3 regions of the Paenibacillus sp. O199 genome follow, and region 3 is predicted to be linked to each of the others. Evidence: predicted binding sites of a transcription regulator. Region 3 holds the regulator's gene; each other region holds the start of a gene.
What was found. Region 3 encodes CtsR, which represses protease genes until heat stress. Its sites were predicted from a motif close to ATGGTCAATAAAGGTCAAACA; they were not measured.
Positions count from the first base shown of each region.

Region 1: clpP (ATP-dependent Clp endopeptidase proteolytic subunit ClpP) is a predicted target of CtsR. The motif match lies at 1,962-1,982, and genes of this name have one in related genera.
Region 2: clpP (ATP-dependent Clp endopeptidase proteolytic subunit ClpP) is a predicted target of CtsR. The motif match lies at 1,812-1,832, and genes of this name have one in related genera.

Region 1 covers NZ_LGRP01000015.1:105,333-108,618, reverse strand. Annotated here, with positions in the region: gene A6049_RS20875 (stalk domain-containing protein) at 1-991, shown strand, start outside; gene clpP (ATP-dependent Clp endopeptidase proteolytic subunit ClpP) at 1,276-1,872, opposite strand; tRNA gene A6049_RS20865 (tRNA-Arg) at 2,050-2,124, opposite strand; gene A6049_RS20860 (sugar-binding transcriptional regulator) at 2,608-3,286, shown strand, end outside.
Region 2 covers NZ_LGRP01000017.1:94,520-97,805, reverse strand. Annotated here, with positions in the region: gene clpX (ATP-dependent protease ATP-binding subunit ClpX) at 1-1,019, opposite strand, end outside; gene clpP (ATP-dependent Clp endopeptidase proteolytic subunit ClpP) at 1,032-1,622, opposite strand; gene tig (trigger factor) at 2,000-3,286, opposite strand, start outside.
Region 3 covers NZ_LGRP01000028.1:769-4,054, reverse strand. Annotated here, with positions in the region: gene mcsB (protein-arginine kinase McsB) at 102-1,172, opposite strand; gene mcsA (protein-arginine kinase activator protein McsA) at 1,201-1,725, opposite strand; gene A6049_RS25910 (CtsR family transcriptional regulator) at 1,756-2,217, opposite strand; gene A6049_RS25905 (GNAT family N-acetyltransferase) at 2,690-3,286, opposite strand, start outside.

The DNA.
Region 1 (3,286 bases), on a different contig from region 3:
GAAAGTGACAACACCTACTGAGGTAACTCTGAAGTCGGGAGGCAAAACTCTTACTCAAAAAGGGCTCCTTCAAGGTGGCTCCACTTGGGTATCGCTTACCGCAGTGAAAGATGTTGCAGGTGGAAGCTTGAAATATGATGCAAAGGCTAAGGAGTACTCCTTAACGGCAGCTAATAATACGATGACCATCAGCCTGATTGATGGGGCACCGAGTGTTAGAATTAATAACTACTATCCACAAGTGGAAGCGAAGCTGATCAATGGCCGATTGTATATTCCGTTTTCTGCAATGAGAGATTATTTGGGTGTTCAGGGCAACTGGGATGGCAAAGCCAAGACACTGACGCTGAGCAAAGTGAAGCAAAATAGCGTGACAGTCAAAGCGGCAACAGTGAAAGTCAGCATCAAGAACGCTGAAGTCGATATTCAATATCCTCAGGTTAGCGGACTGGCTAACGATAAAGCAGAAGCAGCTATCAACAAGGTGCTGAAAGATGAAGTCGATGCTTTTGTAACAGATTTCAAAAAACAAACTAAGGAATTTGGTGACGCAGCAGCGAACCGTCCATATGCATTTGAGAGTTCTTATGTCGTGACATACAACGAAAATGGTGTGCTTGGACTCATTACGCAAAGTTATCAGGACTATGCAGGTGCACATGGCATGACGTTCCGTTCAGGTCACACCTTTGCTCTGGATTCCGGCAAGGAATTGAGTCTGGATGATGTAATTCAAAATAACAAAACTGTGCGTCAGACAGTAAGCAAAAAAGTTGGAGATCAGCTTAAAGCTAGCGGTGGTTACCTTGAAGGCTATAAAGGTCTGAATAAAGATCAGGATTTCTATGTAACACCAACAGGTGTAGTTGTATTCTTCCAGTTGTATGAGTATACAGCTTATGCGGAAGGCTTCCCAGAATTCCCGTTCACATACAAAGAGTTGCTTCCTAAAGGCACAGAGCCGTTCAGTGGCTTAACAGCAAACAAGTAAAGTATTAGAATTTCATTTCGTTGAAATGATGGCTAATAGCGTATGCGTAGCTCGGTTCGTAAATGTAACTTTAGTATTAGTCTTGGGCTTATTGCAAACGTAACGCTAAGAGAGTTAAAGTGAATCAATTAAATATTTATCATGCACTTTTAAATTATCTTCAAAAAAAGGACGCCCTCGTCATATTGACGAGAGCGTCCTTTTTTCATATAGCCCACTCAACTGGGCGTTGCCGTTTGAGTGGGCTATATGGTATATCCGTTTAATTGGCGATTCGCCTCGGCTTAGATGCCTTGGGAACCTACGTTTTCAATAACTTTATCGATGATACCGTAATCGGCAGCTTCAGCAGCACTCATAAAGTAGTCACGATCTGTATCTTTCTCGATACGCTCCAGCGGTTGGCCTGAACGCTCAGCGATGATGCGGTTCAACGTATCACGCATTTTCAGGATGCGGCGGGCACGAATTTCGATGTCCGAAGCTTGACCTTGCGCACCACCAAGTGGTTGGTGAATCATGATTTCGCTGTTAGGCAATGCAAAACGTTTACCTTTGGCACCTGCGTTCAACAGGAATGCACCCATCGAAGCCGCCATACCTACACAGATGGTAGATACATCCGGTTTGATGAATTGCATAGTATCGTAAATCGCCATACCGGCTGTAATGGAGCCGCCTGGGCTATTGATGTATAAGTGAATGTCTTTCTCCGGATCTTCCGCAGTAAGGAACAACATCTGTGCCATGATGGAATTCGCCACAACGTCATTTACATCACTGCCAAGGAAGATGATACGATCCTTCAGCAATCTGGAATAGATGTCATAGGCGCGCTCACCGCGGTTGCTCTGTTCAACGACCATTGGAATATAACTCACGTGAAAAACCTCCTCAGAAATGTAAATGTTAATTGGTGTTATATATAAACTGTTACCGTATTACCCACATCATAAACAATTCCAAACAAAAAGTCAAAGAAAGTCAAACTAAGTTTGAAAAAAAAGAAACCTATTCGGTTTCATTGGTTAAGAGTGTTATGAGCTACTAATTAAGAATGGCGCGCCCGCCAAGAATCGAACTTGGATCTCAGGCTTCGGAGGCCTACGTCATATCCATTGGACCACGGGCGCACATTAATTATTGCTGCAAACATAGTTGCATAAAAGCAGTTTTGAAATAGAAGCTTCAAATATGTGACAGCAATAATGATTATAGCTCATGAGTAATTTAATTGCAAGCTGATGTTCGCTGTTTTGGTTTGGAATACCCTGAAATTGATCATGATGAAAATAAGTGGATAAAGAGCGCAAATAGGTAAATGCTAAAAGAGGTTTTGGACATGCCATATGAAAAACCATAGCAAGCAATATGTAGATGAGAATTTTACTTTGCTTCTATATATGGTGTCGAACAGGTTGTTCTCGATCATAGTAGATTGACATTGTGAAAATAGGCGCGTACAAACGCCTGAAACGTGTCGATTTAACGCTTCGAAACACTTGCATGTCACGTCAGTTTTAGGTAGAATAGACGTGGGACTTAAAAAGTTAACCCGGGACGTTTTGGGGCCATGAAAGAAAGCTTGGAACGAGAAGCTTGCGGGAGTGGAAAGCATGCGAACGATTTTAGAAGTGCAAAAGCAGCTTCTGCCTGATCTCATGGATGTCTTGAAGAAGAGGTATACGATTCTGCACCAGATCATGTTATCGGATGTGATCGGACGAAGAACGTTAGCTAATTCCATGCAGATGACCGAGCGGGTTCTGAGGGCTGAGACCGATTTGTTAAAGGCTCAGGGACTTATTGAAATTGACAGTGCAGGCATGAAGATCAGTGAGGCAGGGCATGAATTGCTGCAGCAGTTGGAACCCGTCGCCAAAGAGCTGTTCGGATTATCCGAACTGGAAGAGCGCATCAAGCAAGCCTACGGTCTGCAAAAGGTAGTTGTGGTTCCTGGTGATTCGGACATTTCTCCATTTGCCAAACGGGAACTGGGTAGAGCCGGAGCGAAGGCTCTGGGTAATATTATGACTGATAACGATGTTGTCGCCGTAACTGGCGGTTCAACAACGGCTGGAGTCGCAGAGCAACTGACTCCGCCAACATCGCTGAAAGGTGTCTGGTTTGTACCGGCACGCGGTGGGCTGGGAGAAAGCCTTGAAATTCAGGCCAATACGATTGCATCCACGATGGCAAAACGGGTAGGGGCCCAATACAAACTCCTGCATGTACCGGATTTGCTTAGTGATCATGCTTACGAATCACTAATCCAGGACCCAAGTGTTCAGGAGA
Region 2 (3,286 bases), on a different contig from region 3:
ACATTATCCAGCTCAAGCAGTTTTTGGTACTGTTTCGTAAGCGCATTTTTTGGCTCGGAAAGAATCCGTACCAATGTGTCTTCGTCCAGCGGCTCCAAAGTGGAGATAACTGGCAAACGGCCTACAAATTCCGGAATCAGACCGAATTTCAGCAAGTCTTCCGGCAATACCATACCCAGATATTCACCTGGTTTAAGATCTTTTTGTTCCGCAACGGTATTAAAGCCGATGACTTTTTTACCGATCCGGCGTTTAATCATTTGCTCGAGACCATCAAAGGCACCGCCACAAATGAACAAGATGTTGGTGGTATCAATCTGGATGAATTCCTGATGTGGATGCTTACGACCACCTTGTGGTGGTACAGAAGCTACAGTTCCTTCCAGGATTTTCAAGAGCGCTTGTTGAACACCTTCACCCGATACATCACGAGTAATGGATGGGTTCTCGGATTTACGCGCTACTTTATCAATTTCATCGATATAAATAATGCCGCGCTCTGCTTTTTCCACATCATAATCAGCAGCTTGAATCAGCTTGAGCAGAATGTTCTCTACATCTTCGCCGACATAACCTGCTTCCGTCAATGAAGTTGCATCAGCAATAGCAAAAGGAACATTAAGGATTTTGGCCATCGTTTGCGCAAGCAACGTTTTACCAGAACCCGTAGGTCCTAACAGCAAAATATTACTTTTTTGCAATTCAACATCCTCAATCTTACTTTGTGTGTTGATCCGTTTATAGTGATTGTAAACCGCTACAGACAAAGATTTCTTCGCCTGATCCTGACCAATGACGTACTGGTCAAGAATGTCGCGGATTTCTTTCGGTTTTGGAATATCTTTGAGGTCCAGTTCTTCGTCATGACCGAGCTCTTCCTCTACGATTTCAGTGCACAGTTCGATACATTCATCACAAATGTAAACGCCCGGTCCAGCGACCAGCTTGCGCACCTGTTCCTGAGATTTACCGCAAAAAGAGCATTTCAACTGCCCTTTCTCATCGTTAAATTTAAACATGAAACCACCCCTTTAGGAATTGATCGGTCTGCTGAGCACCTGGTCAATAATGCCGTACGTTTTGGCTTCTTCAGCACTCATGAAAAAGTCACGGTCTGTGTCCCGCTCGATTTTCTCAAGGGGTTGACCTGTACGATCGACGTATATTTGATTCAGTTTCTGACGTGTTTTAATAATCCATTCTGCGTGAATTTTGATATCCGCAGCCTGTCCTTGAACGCCGCCAAGCGGCTGATGAATCATCACTTCGCTGTTAGTCAGCGCATATCGTTTACCAGGAGCTCCGGCTGTCAGCAATAACGAGCCCATGCTTGCTGCCATACCTACGCAAATGGTCGATACATCCGGCTTGATATATTGCATCGTATCGTATATACCCATCCCTGCGGTGACAGAACCACCAGGTGAATTAATGTACAAACTTATATCCTTCTCAGGATCGTCGGCTGCCAAAAACAAAAGCTGCGCTATGACAAGATTGGCTACATCGTCATCAATCGCACTGGTTAAAAAGATAATGCGATCCTTCAGCAAACGCGAATATATATCGTAAGACCGCTCGCCTCGATTGGTTTGTTCAACAACCATTGGCACCAGACTCATGAGACCAACCTCTTTTCTACATGTAATTAGACATAGGCTACCTGTAAAGCAAACCCAAATTCATTCTAACACGTTCCTGTGACAATGTCATTTTTCACAAGTGTTGTAAAGACGGAGTAAGTTTACTTTTTTGCCTGATCATATTTAACCATGTTTTCTATGTATGTGCAAATCGGAGCAATCCTATGCCGTTTCACCTTTTTTTTATTTGCAGGAGAACCATAGGACGTTGATTGTGCATAACCAATGCCACAACGAATTCCATCCATATTATTACTGAATCCTCTATAAAATGGATGCCATAATTTAAAAATAAGGCACGCAATGATTCACGTGCCTTATCGTTTATTCAGCTGTTCATTACGTAACAGCTTGTCTTATTTTTCGTCAGCTTCTGCAGCAACTTCTTCAGCTGGAGCTTCAACAGCTTCAACGACTTTGCTGTTCTCAACGAGAACATCGATCGTTTTACGCAGTTTCACTTCGTCACGAAGGCTGTCCAGGGAACCATTACCCTCGAGAATGCCACGAATCTCTTCAGCAGGACGCTTGTAAGACTCAGCCATTTTTTCGAGTTCTTGGTTAACTTCTTCGTCAGACACTTCGATGTTTTCCGCTTTACCAACGGCTTCAAGAACCAAGTTGTTGCGAACACGTTTGGAAGCATCTTCCTGCATTTGTCCTCTCAGGTCAGCTTGTGTTTGACCAGAGAAGCTCAGGAACATTTCCAGGTTCATACCTTGGTTGCGCAGACGGTTGTCGAAATCACGCATCATGTTTTGTACTTCGCTCTCAACCATCGCAGCAGGAATATCCACTTCAGCATTTTCAGCCACTTTTTCTACAACAGCATTTTCTTGAGCTGCTTTGGCTTCATCTGCTTTGCGGGATTCCAATTGCGTTTTCAGATCAGCTTTGTACTCTTCAAGCGTATCGAATTCGCTAACATCTTTTGCAAACTCGTCATCCAGTTCAGGAAGTTGTTTACGTTTGATTTCATGTACTTTCACTTTAAATACCGCTTTTTTGCCAGCCAGTTCAGCTGCATGGTAGCTCTCAGGGAAAGTTACTTCAACGTCTTTGAAGTCGCCTGTGGAAAGACCCACAACCTGCTCTTCAAATCCTGGGATGAATGTGTTGGAACCAAGTTCCAGGGAATACCCCTCAGCTTGTCCACCTTCGAACGGTACACCATCAACGGAACCGTCAAAGTCGATTACAGCAACGTCGCCGTTTTGTGCGGAACCTTCGTCGATAACAACGAGTTCTGCGTGACGTTGTTGAAGACGCTCGAGCTCTTCAGTCACTTCTACATCCGTTACTTCATGTTTGGCTACAGCAACTTCAACGCCTTTGTAGTCACCCAGTGTAACTTCAGGTTTAACTGTTACTTTCGCTTTGAACTTGAATACTTGTCCTTTAGCGAATTGCTCGACATCTACGTCAGGACGATCAACCGGGAAGATATCCGTTTGGTCGATTGCTTCTGTGTAAGCTTCAGGAAGCAAAATATCAATTGCTTCTTGATACAGGCTTTCTACACCGAAACGAGCTTCAAAGATCGAACGTGGAACTTTACCTTTACGGAATCCAGGTACATTTGCTTGTTTAACTACTTTATTAAAAGCTTTGTCGAGTGCTGCAGTTACACGATCTGCACCCAC
Region 3 (3,286 bases):
GTGCTGCGAATAAAATCATTCAGCATTCATTTATAGAAATGCTCTATTATATAAAAGCCGCATCTGCGGCGTGAAACCTTTATAAACAACTCTTGAACAACCTAGGATTGATTGGCTGCACTGATCGTATCACGGATCAACTGAGCCCGATATATGTCACGCTCATCTGTCCGCATGTCTTCCCCAAATGTTTTCTGCAAAAAGCCCGGCTGCGTCATCACATTCAACTCGTTCATCACGGTAATGGACAAGCCGTCCAACAATCCGAGATCAACACCAAGTCGAACATCAGACAGACGCTGTGCAGCTTCCTTCGAATCGACGATGGCTGCATGGGACAAAATGCCGTAAGAACGCATAACCCTGTCGGTAATCCGCAATCTGGAGTCCGTAATTAACCGTTCTCTGGCGGTACGCTCATGCCCAATCATCTGTAACACAACACTATGCAGGTTATCGATGACTTCTTGTTCCGTCTGCCCCAGTGTGATCTGGTTCGAGATCTGGAACAGGTTACCCATCGCCTCACTGCCTTCACCGTAAATTCCCCGTACAGTCAGTCCGACTTGGGAGACTGCACTTAGAATGCGGCCAATCTGCTGTGTCATCACCAGAGCGGGTAGATGCATCATGACAGATGCTCTTACACCTGTACCTACATTCGTAGGACAGCTGGTTAAATATCCTCTGCGGTCATCAAAAGCGTAATCCACATGCGCTTCAAAAGCATCATCTATGGCGGAAGCTTTCTCCCAGGCTTCTTTCACCTGGAACCCCGGATAGAGGCACTGGATACGAAGATGATCCTCTTCATTAATCATAATACTGACAGATTCATCCTCACTGAGAATAACAGCACCATTTCTGGATTCGTTCGCAAGACTGGGACTGATTAAATGCTTCTCCACCAGCACCCGTTTGTCAAGGTCATCAATATCAATCAGATCTAGGGTATGAAAATCTCCAAAGGCATGAACGTCATCATATTGAAGTACTTCGCTCAGCTTATTCAGCACTTCTTCCGATTGCTCATTGGAAGCCAGCATCGGAAACGGATAATGCTGCAGGTTGCGTGCGATCCGGACTCGGCTGCTAATGACGATTTCGGAATCAGCCGCATCACTACGCATCCAGTCGCTGAGCGCCTTCTCTGTAAAACGCAGATTAGGCATTACGCATCCCTCCTACTCATCACAAACTTTACTCCTGAGCTATTTCTTTTTCAAGTTCCCTGATCTGATCACGAATTTGAGCGGCTTCTTCAAACTCCTCTTGCGTTATGCTCTCCTGAAGATCCCGTTTCAGATCAGCAATCTGTCTTTTGACCTTGATGCGACCACCAGCCCGTGCAGGCACTTTACCCACGTGGGAAGTGCTACCGTGAACCCGTTTGAATAGTGGGTCCAAACGACTGTCAAAATATTTATAACAAGAACTACAGCCAAAACGGCCGATTTTACTAAACTGTGAATAGGTCATGCCGCATTCTTCACAACGAAGGGATTGCGCGGGTGTTGCTCCCGCACTGCCATTCTTGCCTGAGGGTTCAAAATCAAGCAACCCGGACAATAAGTTATGAATGGAAAATCCGTTGGATGTTCCGGGAATCATTTCCCCTTTTTCACGAGCACATGACTCACAAATATGGAATTCCGTCTTCTCTCCGTTCACGATCTTCGTGAAATGGAGTGTTGCCGGACGGTTGTTGCATTCTTGGCACAGCACAATGATGTACCCCCTTGATCCCGATAGTTTTCATTTACCGAGCAAAGATATTAACATCGCCTTTAACATTCTGGCACGAATTTGATCCCGGTAAGGAAGTTTGACCAATATAATCTCTCTCGATACAGCTGCCCGCATCAACCCGGCTTCCCTTTTGCTCAAGAAACGTGCTTCTTCCAGTTGGTAGATCAGACCTTCGGCAGCTGTCTGCCCGATCTCATCTCCAATACTATGGTGCAAATGGTTATGCAGAGCCGAGTGAGCCGGCAATTCAATCCGCTGTATGCGAACATAACCGCCGCCGCCACGTTTACTCTCTACAAGATAACCTTTTTCGAGTGTAAATCGGGTGCTGATGACATAATTGATCTGGGAAGGCACACATGAAAATTGATCAGCCAGATCATTACGTTGAATTTCGACCAATCCTTCGGGACTTTCATGCAAAATACTCTTCAGATATTGTTCGATAATATCAGAGATATTACGCATCCACTCATCCTCCACTGTCTGAAACGTTAAGTCAATAAGGACCCACACGCCCCTACAGAGTACACCTTCTCAACCCATTTAACCAATCAAGGAAACAGCGAAACTGATCTTCAACGGTCTTTAACAGGAGAGCGAAGGACGCTCGAAGGTCCTTTAATATTGCTTTTATCCGCTGATGTGTACTACCTTCAATATGGCTCCCACCACCGGATTGCAGAAAGAAAGTTACGTAAGTATTTAACCTTTAGTTGACTTTGACTTTCTTTGACTTTATATACATTATAGCATATTTTGTGGTTTTGCCAAGAGGGAGCACTATTCATTTTTTACGATTTTACACGAAATATTCGGCTGACACAAAAAAACCTCTCCAAAATAGCTGGAGAAGTCCATTTGTCTCACACTAGCATCGTAATGCTATACAAGTTAAGTCTATGAAATTGATCCTAAAATACTCGTTACTCTATGAGGATCAGAAAAAATCAAGTAAATACGTTTCCCGTTCAGGAATCGCTTGCTCCAAAGCCTTAATCGCTCCATTCGGTCCTTCAATTCTACCTATTTGAGCCATCTCTGCGGGCCTACGATACCCCATCAGCATTGCGGTGAGCGCCTGTATGTCTACTTTAACAGTCTGATCCTTAGGTGCCGACTCAGATGTTTTCCATATCGAAGCTGTACCATTCATCGCCACATTCAACTGCCATACCCCTTCATTCCATGGTGCATGGGCATCCTCTACCTGGAGATTAATCTGTACTGGTGAGTCTGGGCTCGCAAAAGGATACTGTGAAATAAATTGTTCTACACTCACAATACGTGCCATGAAGAAAGGTACAATTTCCTGCTGAATCCGCGGATTATCTAATTGAAAAGCAAGCATATCACTGGCTGGTGCCTGTAAAGTGACTTCCTCAATCATAGAATCATGGTTGGCAATAAAGGTCCACAAACCTTGTCTTGTCTCTTCATTCAGATAAATGATCTCTTTAATGGTAAACTTTCTTTCCTTAACCTCATATAAAACATAGCCTTGTGCTTTACCAGCTTCATCATAATATACAGCCTT